Regions from separate parts of the Paenibacillus sp. LBL genome, predicted to be linked through region 2. Evidence: riboswitches for the same ligand, from Rfam matches in the RefSeq annotation. Region 2 holds a riboswitch; the other holds the start of a gene.
What was found. Region 2 has a riboswitch for FMN ahead of M2277_RS15550 (DMT family transporter). Riboswitches for the same ligand answer to the same signal wherever they lie in the genome.

Region 1: linked by a shared signal. The riboswitch ahead of ribD (bifunctional diaminohydroxyphosphoribosylaminopyrimidine deaminase/5-amino-6-(5-phosphoribosylamino)uracil reductase RibD) and the one ahead of M2277_RS15550 (DMT family transporter) in region 2 are both predicted to bind FMN.

The regions. Positions count from the first base shown of each region.
Region 1 is NZ_JARXYU010000004.1:188,385-196,051, forward strand. Features, by position in the region: gene M2277_RS12030 (spore germination protein) at 1-182, shown strand, start outside; gene lysA (diaminopimelate decarboxylase) at 300-1,631, shown strand; gene M2277_RS12040 (peptidylprolyl isomerase) at 1,851-2,282, shown strand; gene M2277_RS12045 (acyl-CoA thioesterase) at 2,366-2,761, opposite strand; FMN riboswitch at 2,987-3,169, shown strand; gene ribD (bifunctional diaminohydroxyphosphoribosylaminopyrimidine deaminase/5-amino-6-(5-phosphoribosylamino)uracil reductase RibD) at 3,555-4,655, shown strand; gene ribE (riboflavin synthase) at 4,683-5,351, shown strand; gene M2277_RS12060 (bifunctional 3,4-dihydroxy-2-butanone-4-phosphate synthase/GTP cyclohydrolase II) at 5,397-6,635, shown strand; gene ribH (6,7-dimethyl-8-ribityllumazine synthase) at 6,891-7,358, shown strand; gene M2277_RS12070 (segregation and condensation protein A) at 7,424-7,667, shown strand, end outside.
Region 2 is NZ_JARXYU010000006.1:130,258-137,924, reverse strand. Features, by position in the region: gene M2277_RS15560 (choice-of-anchor I family protein) at 1-3,448, shown strand, start outside; gene M2277_RS15555 (hypothetical protein) at 3,693-4,079, shown strand; FMN riboswitch at 4,280-4,448, shown strand; gene M2277_RS15550 (DMT family transporter) at 4,591-5,571, shown strand; gene M2277_RS15545 (RNA polymerase sigma factor) at 5,785-6,318, shown strand; gene M2277_RS15540 (hypothetical protein) at 6,342-7,391, shown strand.

The DNA of each region.
Region 1 (7,667 bases), on a different contig from region 2:
TGACCACCCACCGCTCCTATAACTCCTCTTACCTGTGGCCATTCATACCATTTAGTGCAAAAGCAATGGGCGAAATTTTATTCCGGAAACCGCTGCTGATGTCCAGAAGAAGGCCGGCTATCAATAAAACCCGTGACAACACAAAAATGGGCTCTGACATGAATCCGCGAGGAGAGCATTAACAATAACACAAATGTTGTGTTGAAAAATCCATTTTGCTTCGCTTACGTTGTCTGCTATACTGTGAACAATTATTCGGTTATCCTATTTTGAAACAATGGATCGGAGGAATTGTAAGCATGTTTTTACACGGTACAAGTAAGATCAACGATCAGGGGCATTTGGAAATCGGCGGGTGCGACACATCCGATTTGAAAGCTCAATATGGAACACCACTATATATTGTAGACGAGCAGTCGGTGCGCAACCGCTGTCGGGAATATATCGAGGCATTCAATGCTTCCGGGTTGAAATTCCAAGTCGCGTATGCAAGCAAGGCGTTTTGCGTCATGGCTATGTGCCGCTTGGCGGATGAGGAAGGCATGTCGCTTGACGTGGTTTCCGATGGCGAGCTGTACACAGCGCTGCAAGCAGGATTTCCTGCGGAACGGATTCATTTCCACGGGAACAATAAGACGCCGGAAGAGATTGAAATGGCGCTTGATGCACATATCGGCTGTTTTGTAGTGGATAACGTGATTGAACTGCACATGCTGCAGGCCATTGCAGCCGAGAAGAACCGCACCGTTAACATTCTGCTTCGCGTGACACCGGGTGTTGAGGCTCATACGCATGAGTATATCTCCACAGGTCAAACCGACTCCAAGTTTGGTTTTGATATCGGTAACGGCTCCGCATATGAAGCGGTAAAGCTTGCAGAAGCACAAGGGAACATTAACTTGATGGGCATTCATTCCCACATCGGCTCCCAGATTTTTGAGGTGGAAGGCTTCCAGATGGCCGTTCAGCGTGTTGCCGAGTTTGCTTCTTCTGTAAAAGAAGGCTTGGGCGTTGTGTTCAAGGTTGTAAATCTTGGCGGCGGGTTTGGTATCCGTTATGTGGATGGAGACACTCCGCTTCAAGTATCCCAGTATGTAAAAGCGATTACGGATGCGGTGAAAACTCACTTTGCTGGTCTGGGTTCCGAACTTCCTGAAATTTGGGTGGAGCCGGGCCGGAGCATCGTTGGCGATGCAGGCACCACGCTGTACACGGTGGGCACAAGCAAGGATATTCCAGGCGTACGCAAATATGTTGCCGTAGATGGCGGGATGACGGACAATCCTCGTCCGGCGTTGTATGAATCGAAATATGAAGCAGTGCTCGCCAACCGTGCTAACGATAAGGTTGAAGAAACCGTGTCCATCGCTGGCAAATGCTGTGAGAGCGGGGATATGCTCATCTGGGATCTGGATCTTCCGAAGGTAGAGACAGGTGATTTGCTGGCTGTATCCTGTACAGGTGCCTACAACTACTCTATGGCAAGCAACTACAACCGCATCCGCAAGCCGGCAGTCGTATTTGTGAAGGATGGCCAGAGCAATCTGGTCGTACGCCGCGAGTCGCTTGCAGACATCATCAGTAACGACATCGTGCCTGCGAATGTGGCAAAAGAAACCGTAACGAGCTAAATAATCACCTCAGTTAGATATGAAAAGCCATTCCATCAGAGGGCCCGCCAATGCCTCAGAGCTGCGGTCAGGGCTCTTTGGTGTGCCTGTTCAGCTCGACATGGCGGGTGCGCGAGGACAAGTTCATTTTGCTTCGAGGCTCAATTCATAGTAAACTATAAAATGCATTATGTAACAAAACTACTGAAGCGGTCTAATAACGGAAGGAGATACACCTATATGGCAAAAAAAGCGAAGATCACACTGGAAAACGGTAAAGAGGTATTGCTTGATCTGTTTGAGAACGAGGCGCCGAACACGGTAGCCAACTTTGAGAAATTGGCTAACTCCGGTTTTTATAACGGCCTTGTATTTCATCGCGTAATCCCTGGCTTTGTCGCTCAAGGCGGCTGTCCGCAAGGAACGGGTACCGGCGGTCCGGGTTATACCATCAACTGTGAGATTAACCCTAACAAACATGAGCGTGGAAGCTTGGCTATGGCGCATGCAGGCCGTAACACAGGCGGCAGCCAGTTCTATGTATGCTACGAGCCGCAGCCGCATCTGGACGGTCAGCATACTGTGTTTGGTAAAGTTGTGGAAGGCATGGAGTACGTGGATGCATTCAAGGGCCGCGACAAAATGGAAAAAGTAGAAGTATACGAAGCGTAATTGTTAGCTTCCGGATTGGACAGGCGCACCTTAGGGTGTGCCTGTTTTTATGATGATGGTAATTAGAAAATCGGGGATGCGGATTACGAAGGAAATAATCTGCGAAGCTCCTCCGGAACTGATCTGCTTTTGCGAGTATGGGGATCCATGGCTACACTGGTTACCTCTGCATCTGCACACAGTTCACCTTCCTTGTTGTGGATCTGCTGCAGCATGACATAACTCGTCCGTCCGACAGATTTCGGCTCGGTCGAGATGGTCAACCGATCGCCTTGACCGCACTCCTTGCGATAATTGATATTAATGTTGACGGTTACGGTTTGGACACCGAGTTGTTTTAGCACGTCATACCGGAGGTCCCCAGCCTCGTACCATTCTTCTCGGCCCCATTCGAGATACTCCAGGTATTTAGCATTGTTTACATGTCCATTGACGTCAATTTCCGTAGGTCGGACGATGATGTCCAGGGATGTTTTCATCGTTGTTTGCTCCTTTTTAACAGAGATCAATACCTCATGTTTATCCATCAATTATGTTCTCTCTTACGACAGGATACTCCTGCTCCCAGCGCATCATTTAAGAAAACAGCAGGTCATGGGAAATGGATATTAAAGTTATGTGCTTAAAAAAAGTTAGTGGTTTTTCCTTGCAATTTTCAAAAGGTGGTGATAAGATTCATCATAAGATAAAACAACTTCATAAGTTTAATCCTTCGGGGCAGGGTGAAATTCCCTACCGGCGGTGATGAATGCAGTGGGCTTAACGTAATGTTAGCCAATGACTGCATCTTAGTCCGTGACCCGGATACGTGTGTGAATGACACCGTATGCGGTGGACCTGGTGCAAATCCGGGACCGACAGTATAGTCTGGATGGGAGAAGGAGTGAAAGACACATTGGCGGCAGCAAGTGCAGTCGTGTCTATGCACAGATCGTGACATGCGTTATGTGCAGGTTTTCACATGCGAATCAAAGCAGGCTTTGGCGATTATTTGTTGTCGCTGTGTATGGCTTTGAGTTGTTTGTTGTAGGCAAAACCTGCGTTCATGACGGTTATTTACCTTGTCATCCTTTAACTTCCATCAAGCCCTGTTCCGGATTCTTCTGAATCTGAAGCAGGGCTTTTTTAGATATCAGAGAGTATGCCCCCTTTGAAACAGGGGCTTTTATGATATCGAAAGACCAATTACTGCTAACTGCAGTCTAACAATGTGGAATGTACATCGATCACTTTATTTTTTATGGAGGTTGTGAGAGGGGGCCCATGTGTACCATGGATATCGTCAACGATGAATTCTATATGTCACTTGCACTGGACCTGGCCGAACGTGCTCAAGGACAGACGGGTATCAACCCGGTTGTCGGCTGTGTCATTGTGAAGGATGGTGCGCTTGCAGGAGTGGGAACCCATCTGGAGCGTGGAACCCCGCACGCCGAGATTCATGCCTTGAACATGGCCGGAACCAAAGCGGCTGGCAGCACGGTGTATGTGACGCTGGAGCCTTGCAGCCACTACGGATCGACACCTCCTTGCAGCGAAAGGTTGATCGCCGAAGGGGTCAAGCGGGTGGTCGTGGCGTGTGAGGACCCGAATCCGCTCGTTGCGGGCAAAGGCATCCAGATGCTGCGGGCAGCCGGAATCGAGGTCGTGACAGGGATCTTGAGAGAACGTGCGCTTCGCTTATACGAAGCCTTCATTAAATTCATTACGACGGGTCAGCCGTTCGTCACGTTGAAGACAGCAAGCACGCTGGATGGCAAGATTGCATCGAAAACCGGTGATAGCAAGTGGATATCGAGCGAAGAATCCAGGGAGCTAGTTCACACACTTCGTCATCGTCATCAAGGCATTATGGTCGGGGTGTCCACGGTTATTGCGGACAATCCAAGCCTGACAACGAGACTGAGTGTTGGAGGGCTGCATCCGGTCAGGATCATTGTGGACTCCAGCCTGCGAATGCCGCTTGATAGTCATGTGGTATCGGACGGAACGGCACCCACCTGGATTTTGACAACGGAGCAGGCAGATGAAGGCAAGCGGACATTGCTGGAGGAGCGGGAAATTCAAGTGATCCCATGCGGGGAAGGTCCGCGCGTTGATCTGAAGGCGGCCATAGCGAAGCTCGGCCAGATGGGCATTTCCTCGATTCTGCTTGAAGGAGGCGGCACACTGAACGGCGCCATGCTGGAACAGAAGCTTGTGGATCGGCTTATTCAGTTTATTGCCCCAAAAATCATTGGAGGGTACGATGCTCCGGGGAATTTCATGTTTAGCGGTTATGAGCAAATGAACCAAGCCATCGTGCTGACAGGGCTTGAAAGTAAAAGACTGGGCGACAATATTTACATCACCGGCATTCCGGTCTGGATGTAAGACATCGGGAAGGAAGGAGGGAAGCCTGTGTTTACGGGATTGGTTGAGGAAATAGGTGAGATGAGGCGAATTGGCCGCAAAGGCGAAGCCATGCTGCTGAGCATTTCGGCCAGCCGGATCATGGAGGATTTGAAGCTGGGTGACAGCGTTTCGGTCAATGGCGTATGCTTGACTGCAACGACGATAGATCGAGGGATATTTACGGTTGACGTGATGCCGGAAACCTATAGAAATACCAACCTTAAGGAGCTTCAACCAGGTGGAAAGGTGAATCTTGAACGGGCAATGGCGGCCGGAGGCAGATTCGGGGGCCACATCGTCCAGGGACATGTGGATGGAGTCGGCGTGATTCGCAGCGTGCAGGCTGATCAGAATGCGGTGGTCTATGAGATTGCACCTTCGCAAGATGACTTGTTTAAATACATCATCCCCAAAGGCTCGGTTACACTGGATGGAATCAGCTTGACCGTTGTGAAAACAACGGATTCCTCCTTTACGGTTTCCATCATCCCCCACACGCTGGCCGAGACTGTGCTGGCCTATAAAAAAGCGGGCGATACGATTAATATCGAATGCGACATTCTTGGTAAATATGTGGACCACTTGCTGCATTACGGCTCGGAGGGTGCGGGCAGCAGACGTGGGCCGAACCCGGGAATCAGCAGGGATTACCTTGCCGAGCATGGATTTGCCTAGCTGATATTCATACAGGTATCTCCATGAGAAGAAGGAGGAGTAGCAATGGAAGAGCGCTTTTCATTTCATACCATCGAAGAGGCGTTATCAGATTTGAAGGAAGGCAAGGTTGTCATTGTAGTAGACGATGAAGACCGTGAGAATGAAGGGGACTTCATCGCACTTGCCGACAAGGCAACTCCGGAAGTCATTAATTTCATGATTACAGAAGGCCGGGGGCTGGTATGTCTGCCGATGACGCAGTCCCGGGCACAGGAGCTTGATCTTAAACCGATGGTTACCCAGAACACGGACTATCATGGAACGGCCTTTACGGTTTCTATTGATCATAAGCATACCACGACAGGCATCTCCGCTTATGAACGGTCCGTGACCGTTCGGGGCATCATGGATTCAAGCGCAACCGCGGCTGATTTTCGCAGACCGGGGCATATGTTTCCCCTTATAGCCAAAGACGGCGGAGTCCTTCGCCGGGCCGGCCATACAGAGGCTGCTGTAGATCTTGCCAGATTAAGCGGGTCCTATCCTGCCGGGGTCATCTGTGAGGTGATCAAGGAGGACGGTACAATGGCACGACTTCCGGATCTGGTGGAGATTGCCAAGAAACATGACTTGAAGCTGATCAGCATCAAGGATCTGATTCATTACCGCAATGAGAAGGAAAAGCTTGTCCAGCGAGAGGTATCTGTACGGATGCCTACCGATTTCGGCGTGTTCCAGGCTGTTGCCTATACCAACGATGTGGACAATAAAGAGCATATTGCCTTGGTGAAAGGGGAGATTGACGGCAGCGAGCCTGTCCTGGTGCGTGTGCATTCCGAGTGCCTGACAGGTGATGTGTTTCACTCCCATCGCTGTGACTGCGGTCCTCAATTCGAGGCGGCACTCCGTCAAATTGATGAGGCGGGAAGAGGCGTTCTTCTCTACATGCGTCAAGAAGGGCGTGGCATTGGCCTGATCAATAAGCTGAAAGCTTATAAACTGCAGGAAGAAGGTCTGGACACGGTTGACGCGAACCTAAAGCTTGGCTTTGCCGCCGATTTGCGGGATTACGGCATCGGAGCTCAGATTCTGAAGGATCTGGGCGTAAGGCAGATCCGCCTGCTGACAAACAATCCGCGCAAAATCAAAGGCTTGGAGGGCTATGGCTTGGAGGTCGTGGAACGCGTGCCGATCCAGATGCCGGAGAACGAGGATAACACCGGCTATCTTCATACGAAGCAAGCGAAGCTCGGTCATATGCTGAAATTCGATGATATCGAGCAGAACGAGAGCACCAACTAATCACCAACAAAATAATAGGTCAATCTGGTTTTTTGGTTGCTTCTTAGATAGACCGAGCGAAGAGGACGGAATGCTGCTGGAGAAGCGTTAGCGGTCGCCTTTAACTCCTGATTTCCACCTTGGAAAATAAATCCTGAAATCAGGAGTTAACAGCGATCGGAAGCAGCAGCCGTCAGCGCAGCGGGCTTCAAGGAGCAATTGTAAACACCAGTGAGACCTTATATAAACTCCAATCCGAAAGGAAGTCATCCCATTATGGCAACAATATTTGAAGGTAAATTAGTATCCGAAGGTCTGAAATACGGTATTGTCGTGGGTCGTTTCAATGAATTTATTACCAGCAAGCTGCTGAGCGGCGCACTCGACGCATTGAAGCGTCACGGAGCCCAGGAGAATGAAGTCGATGTGGCCTGGGTGCCGGGAGCGTTTGAAATCCCGCTCATTGCCCAGAAGATGGCAGAAAGCGGCAAATATGATGCCATTATCACCCTGGGAACCGTCATCCGCGGCTCCACTACCCATTATGATTATGTGTGCAACGAAGTGGCTAAGGGCGTATCGGCCATTAACCTGAAGACCGGCGTACCTACCATTTTCGGTGTGGTAACGACAGAGAATATCGAACAAGCCGTGGAGCGTGCGGGAACGAAAGCCGGTAACAAAGGCTGGGATTCAGCCATGGCGGCCATCGAAATGGCAAACTTGACGAAAAGCCTAAAATAGTGCTTATTTAATGTAGTGCTCTTTTTCAGAGCACTGCATTTTATTTTTTGGCGGGAGGATTCACCGTGACCGTATTATACAAGCTGGAAACGTTTGAAGGACCGCTCGATCTGCTGCTGCATTTGATTGATAAAGCGGAAATCGACATCCAGGATATCCCCGTCAGCGAGATTACCGAACAATACATGGCCTATTTGCACAATATGCAGGAGCTGGAGCTCGAAATTACAAGCGAATTTCTGGTAATGGCTGCAACGCTGCTGTCTATAAAGAGCAAGCTGCTGCTTCCGAAGCCCCCGGTTATCGAAA
Region 2 (7,667 bases):
CAAGAAAGGACCAGAGCCGGAATATGTAACGGTGGGCAAGGTAGGGCAGAAAACACTGGCCTTTGTCGGACTGGAGCGTATTGGCGGAGTTATGACATATGACGTAAGTGATCCGTCGGCTCCGACATTCCTGAACTATATCAACACACGCGATTTTACAGCCGGCATTACCTCGGACTCCGGTCCGGAGGGATTGGACTTTATATCGGCTTTCGACAGTCCGACAGGACGTCCCTTGCTGCTGGTTGCCAACGAGGTTAGCGGAACTGTGGCTCTGCTGGAGCTCAAAGTTAGTAGAATCTCGCTGGATAAGTCTTCGTTGACACTGGCTGCAGGCGGTGCCAAGGCGCAGCTGCAAGCGACGGTTGAACCGACTCAAGGCGGTTCAACAGAGCTCGTCTGGAGCTCTACCGATGAAGCGGTAGCCACCGTGGATCAGAACGGACTGGTAACGCCACTGTCCGTGGGTGAAGCCGTGATCACCGTCCTGAGCAAGGACGGTTACGGTGCAGCGGAAGTACCCGTCCGGGTTACGGATGGTTCGGACGTAGACGAGCCATGGAAGCTGACGGTCATGCATACCAACGATACCCATGCACATCTGAGTGAAGTGGCCAGACGGGCAACGCTGGTCGAGCAAGTGCGCAGCGAGGGCGGAAACAACCTGCTGCTGGATGCAGGGGATGTATTCTCGGGCGATCTGTATTTCACCAAATGGTTCGGATTGGCCGATCTGGCCTTCATGAACTACATGGGCTATGATGCCATGACGTTCGGAAACCATGAGTTCGACCAAGGGACCCAGGCGCTTGCAGATTTCGTGAGCAAGGCACAATTCCCGCTGGTTAGCGCTAACGTGGACCTGAGCCGGGATATCAACATTTCGAACTTGCTTAAAAATCCGGCGTTGATCGACACCCGGCAACCGAAAACGACGGCCAACAGTGGGGTGTATCCTTATGTGACCCTGCTGGTTGACGGTCAGGAGGTAGGGGTGTTCGGATTAACGACCGAAGATACGGCTGAAACCTCCAGCCCGGGTAAAGACGTTATATTCAAGGATGCGGTGACTTCCGCTCAGGCTACGGTGGAAGCTATGGAGAAGGATGGACTTAACAAAATCATCGCCCTTTCCCACCTTGGTTACGCAAGGGACCAGGAGCTTGCGAAGGCTGTTGAAGGCATTGACCTCATCGTTGGCGGTCATACCCATACAACGCTGAATGCACCGGAAGTGGTTATCGACAACGATCACCAGACACCAACGGTTATCGTGCAAGCCAATGAATGGGGCAAATTCTTGGGCCGGGTAGATCTGCAATTTGACAACAACGGCGTTGTCCTCGTTGGGGAAGGCGAGCTTGGCGGCAAGTTGATCCCTGTTGACAATACGGTAGCAGAAGATACGCAAGCCAAGGACATGCTGGATCCTTATAAAGCGGAATTGGAAGAGCTGATGAAGCAGGTTGTCGGTATTGCAGCAGTCGTGCTTGACGGGAATCGCGAGAATGTCCGTTCCAAGGAGACAAATCTGGGCAATCTCATCGCTGACGGCATGCTGGCAAAAGCCAAAGAGCTTAAAAATGCCGATGTGGCTCTAATGAACGGTGGTGGTATCCGCGCCGCCATCGACGAAGGTGAAATCACGATGGGCGAACTGCGTACGGTGATGCCTTTCGGAAATACCCTGTTTGTACTGGATGTTACAGGCCAGCAGTTGAAGGACGGACTGGAGAATGGAATCAGCGGTGCCAAGCTGACGGATTTGCCGGGTAAATTCCCGCAAATCGCCGGCATGAAATTCAAGTGGGATTCAACGGCACCGGCTGGAAACAAAGTGTTTGATGTTCAGATTATGAAGGACGGAAGTTACAAACCTCTGGTACTGTCGGAGACGTACCGCATGGCTACGAACAGCTTTGTGGCCAAGGGCGGGGATGGATACAAATCCTTTGCCGACGCGATTGCCGAAGGGAAATACAACGAGGATCTGGGCTATCCGGATTACGAAATTTTTATGGAGTATGTAACGAAGTTGGGCGGAACCGTATCGCCTAAGGTAGAGGGACGGATTATCGAGCAGAAGAAACCGGCAAACCCTGGTGATGGCGGGTCGTCGCCAGAGCCTGGCACAGGATCAGGCGGATCGGGAGGCGGCGGTTCTGTCACACCGCCAACAACCGGGCCAACGTCTCCTTCGACCGGTGGCAATTCAGCAGCGAACGTGATGACAGGCGATGATCTCAAGATCGACGTCTCCGGTGGGTCAACGGCTCAGATTACCGTTAATGAAGCAGCCTGGAAGAAAGCCGTTGCCGGATTGTCAGCCAGTGGTCAGCAGGAGCTTGTGATTCGGGCTTCCGACCTGACCGGCGCTGCAGAAGCGGCCATACCGGCTGCATGGCTGATTCAAGCGGTGGAACAGAATGAGCAAGCAGTCGTGGTTGTGGAAACCGCTCTTGGCGCTTACCGTCTTCCACTGGCAGCGCTGAATCTGGATGGAGCATTGAAGCAGACACAGGGTTCAAGCAGCCTTCAGGTGAAAGTATCTGTGAGTCCGATTGGCGCCGAGATGGCAAATGATATGTCACGCAAGGCAGCTTCCATGGGTGCCGCTCCGGTGAACGGTGCAGCCGTCAAGTTCGGTGTTGCCGTTGGAGCACAGGGGCAAGAGCAAGAAGTGAAAGATTTCGGGAAGAAGATGGTCAGTCGGATTTTACCGCTTCCGGCAGGAGCGAATTCAGATTCCGTTACAGCCGTGATCTATGATGATGCAGCAGGGATCTTCCGATTTGTTCCGGCTGTAAAAACCACATGGAACGGTAAACCTGCCATGGAAGTGAAGCATGCCGGGAACGGCATCTATACGCTGCTGCAGTTCAAGAAGACGTTTACGGATCTTGATGGTCACTGGGCGAAGGAACAGATTGAATCCATGGCCTCCAAACTGCTCGTGAACGGAGTGAATGCGAATGCGTATGCGCCTGGCAGAGAGATCACGCGTGCCGAATTTACAGCTATGCTGGTACGCGCCATGGGCCTCAGTCCTGTAATCGAGAGCGGGAAGTTCAAGGATGTCCGTGATGACGCCGCTTATGCTGGCGAGATTGGTGCGGCCTCGCTCTACGGTATTATTGAAGGCGGTAATGAAGGAGCCTTCTCGCCAAACGCCAGCATGACGCGTGCCGAGATGGCCGTGATGCTGACCCGTGCGATGGAGGCGGTGAGTCCATCTGCTCCAGCTGGCAAGGGTACGGACGCTGTTAACAGATTCAAGGATCAAGCTTCCATACCGGCCTGGGCGGCGGCAAATATCGGTCGCTTGGCAGATCAAGGCATTGTGCAGGGTGACCACCGTGGCAACTATGGGGCCCTCGACTCGGTTACCCGCGCTCAAGCGGCGCTGGTTTTGAACCGTGCTCTGGTCCAGCTCCAATGGATGGACTAGAATCAAACTGAAGTCATGCAACCACAAGACCGTCCTTAAGGCTCTCTATGAGCCTTAAGGACGGTCTTTTCGTACAGCATCAAACACAGGAGCAGTCTATTACTGCTGTGAAATTATTGACGTTGTCCGTGTATTGAAGCGCGATCTTGTCCTGCGGTGAAGGTCAGCGCTGCCATGAATTAAACAGAAGCGCCAAGTCACCGATAATATCAGTGAATGAATAAGCTGATAAGGATGTGGCCATATGCGTATCGAATCCGACTATTCGAGCTGGAATTCTGCCCGGCTGAAGATCGCAAAGCCGGGGCAGGAAGGGTTTGAAGAGATCTTTCAGAAGAACAAGAAAGAAGAAGAGAACAAAGGCAGGCTTGTGACGGTAAGGGAAGGCGGCTATTTGCGCCAATACATCGTTCAATCGAATGGGAGCAAGATATTGTTAAGCGAAACGAAGCAGTACAAGGATGAGGCTGCCGCCGATTCATCTCATCTCTTGGCGCCTTTGCCTCAAACGGGCGGAATGAGTCTGAATACGAAGGAGGCACTCCATCTGTTGAACCTTCAGGCAGGTGCAGCAGGGATTATAGCTGGAGCCGTATTCGAGACATCACGGGAAAATGGCAAAAAATCATAGTGGTAACTAATTGATACTTGCTGTATAATTCTCAGTAAGGATTAGTTGAATGTGAGATTTCTCATTGAATCCGGAGCGAAAATCATTTATTTTGAAAATAGATGTATTTACATGAAACCATTCATGTTATAATTTCAATATATCGACTAAGCTCATAGGAATTATTGGTTAATTAATGCGTTACCAAATAAAACATGAATATGGATCTTCGGGGTAAGGTGAAATTCCTAACCGGCGGTGATGGTTCGTTCCTTAACATGAACGAACCTCAGCCCGCGACTCGCTACGTTCTGGTATTAATATGAATGCAGCGACTGACTTGGTGCAAATCCAAGGCCGACGGTAAAGTCCGGATGGGAGAAGATCAAAGATGAGTTTGCTGTGGAACGGGATAGGAATACATCCGTTTCACAGTAGGCTTGTTTGATCAGCCCCCGTATATGTCGACACATGTCGTATACGGGGGCTTTCTGCTAGCAAGACCTCCGTATTCAAGACAGGAGAGGGCAAGATGAGTAATGTTAATACCGGAGTCGAGGTTAAACCCTACGATTCCGACACACACGCAAGCCGACGTTTTAAGGGAGGGTTTTGGCTCGTCGTTTTGGGAGCCGCCCTGTGGGGCGTTGATCCTTTATTCCGGGTCATTCTGCTGAAGAATCTGACTTCTGCTCAGATTGTGTTGCTTGAACACGTCATTATTTCGTTGATAGCTATTCCTGTATTATGGAAGAACCGCATGGAGTTAAAGGGGCTTGGATGGAATCATGTTGGTGCACTGCTGTTCATCTCTTGGGGTGGCTCGGCATTGGCTACCGTCTTGTTTACGATGGGACTGTCGAGCGGCAATCTGAATGCCGTCCTGCTTCTTCAGAAGCTGCAGCCGCTATTTGCCATTATACTGGCCAGCTTGCTGCTTAAGGAGAAGCTCCCCCGTCATTTCGGGATTTTACTCGTGATTGCTCTGGCAGGTACGTATTTGCTGACCTTCGGTTTAACCCTGCCCATTGGACATTGGAATGAATTTATTCAGGTAGGCAGCCTCTTGTCATTAGGCGCAGCAGCCTTGTGGGGCGGTTCAACGGTGATGGGACGCCTGATGGTAGGCAAGCTGAAGTACGAGACGGTAACCTCGCTGCGCTTTGTGCTGGCACTGCCCCTTCTGACCGTCATTACGTGGAGCGAGGGCGCTGCATGGAATATGCCGGCATGGGGTACAGGCGACTTTGCCCTGGTATCCTTGAATCTTATCGGTCAGGCACTGCTGCCAGGTCTTCTGAGCTTGCTTGTGTATTATAAAGGGCTGACTACGACCAAAGCCTCTGTAGCGACACTCGCTGAATTGAGTTTCCCTATGGTAGGCGTGCTCATCAACTGGATCGTATTCCAGCAGGTTGTAACAGGTCCGCAGCTCCTGGGCTTCCTGTTGATCTGGATCGTGCTGTTTATTATATCGAGACAACAATCCGAGGCTTCTCCTTCATTACAGTAATGGAGTAATTTCATATGTGCTTGCAGAAAAGCTGATCCGAAATGGATCGGCTTTTTTTGTCGTGACAAAGTTATTCCATTGGGTTGGTCGTCCTGTGAAAGGATCATTTTTTCGAAAGGTGTGTAGGGTTTTTAGAATTATAGGTGTCTTATATAGTAGCACCTGATCTATGGGGCTGGGTTCACCAAAAGAGATGATTAAGGGGGAGGATCCATGGAGGATCGGACATTGTTGGATGGGCTTGCAAGGAAAGATCTGCAATGTTTTGAAACTTTGGTTGAGCGCTATTCACGCTACATAGCCGCGGTGGTCGCTAAGGTGGCAGGTGGGCGGTTTAATTCCTACGATGTGGAGGAAATAGCCGGTGATGTGCTCATCAGGCTGTGGACAGACGGGCCCAGAATCATTCTGCGCGGGGATAGTCTCAGGCCTTATCTGGCCATAGCCGCACGTAATCATACCCTGAATGCATTGCGAAAAAGACAGCGTATCATTGAATCTGAATTGGAAGATGATGCAGTTTCATGTCCCTCTGCCGAGGCATTGGCTATTCTGCGGCAGGAGAAAGAAACGATAAGCGGCATGGTGCAGGGGATGGGCGAACCTGATCGCGAAATATTCATCCGCAGGTATTTCTATTTGGAGAAAATCCGCGACATTGCAAGCAGGCTGAATATGCAGGAGAAAGCCGTCACCGCGCGGATTCGCCGGGCAAGGGACAAACTGCGCATTCATTATGAAACCTAGAATCCGTAGGATTTCTATGAAGGATGGTGTCTATAGAAGTGAAGCTTCAAATCGATAACGAAAGGGGATGGATGCAAGTGAAGCGGCGAATTGTAGATATTATGGCCAATATCGACAATCAGAATCTGGATAATCTCCTCCTTACGGAGGATGAGGAACGCGAGTTGACGGAGCAGATCAGTATGGAACGGATCAAGAACCGAGCGATGAACCATATTCAAGAGGAGGAAACAATAGTGTTGAAAAACAGGAAAGTGAAAAAATATAAAGCCAGTATCGTTATCGCTGCCGCGATGATCATGATACTTAGCACGACCGCTTTTGCGAGCCAATACATGGATAGCTTGAAGCAGTTCTTCGGTCCATCCGCGTCCATTGCGGAAGATGAACGATCACCTATACAAGGGAAGGATACCGTGTCGGGGGTAAGCATGATTGTTGAAGAAGGCGTTTATGTCGGCAACAGCGGTTATTTGGTAGTCAGCTTCACGAAGGAGGATGGTAAGCCATTCCCCGTGGGTGCATCGATACCCGGACTTGAACTGAAAGCGGAACATGATGTGAGTTATATGGTGGCACAGCAGCTTGTGGACGATAACAAAAAGCTGGTCGGCGTATTTGAGATGGATGCGATGAATGACCTCGAAGGGTTAAAGGCACGGATCACAGCTGATCGAATCACGGCCGCGGACGCTACTCAAGCTGTTGATGGGCCATGGGATGTTCAATTTACTATTTCTGCCGGCAAGGAAAGAGAGTTGAATCTGAATCTGGCGATCCATGAAGGTGAGGAGGCACTGTCTCTCAGCACAATTCATGTTTCTTCCATCGGTGTGGCCATTGAAGGCAAGCGTACGGATGGTAAGCTGGATAAACTACCGGAATATACGCCGGAGGTTAAGGTGACTGCCGTGGACGGCTCCGTAACAAGGCTTCATGCTAGTTCCACAAGTACTACAGAGAGCGGGTTTCAGTGGCTGTATAATCTGGACAGCAAGAATAACCTCGTTTTTCTGGGGGATCTGGATATTAAAAGCATCAGCATTGACGGCAATGTGACGGAGCTGAAGTAAATCAAATGGTGGCAGGGAAACCTCAAGGGGCAGAAGCGAGAACTTCTGCCCTTTATACATGATGAATACCTCGGTAGGAATGAAATCCGATAAACCGTGACGCAACAGGCCGTATCCTGAATCTGCTCACGGTTTTTTTGGAAATTTAGAATCGGAAATTTATAAATGATAAAAAAAAGGTATTGAAATTGTAGAAAACGTCCATTACAATGAAACCAACTACCATACTAGTTATACTAGTATACAATCATTGACTCTCTACATAGGAGGAAGAAC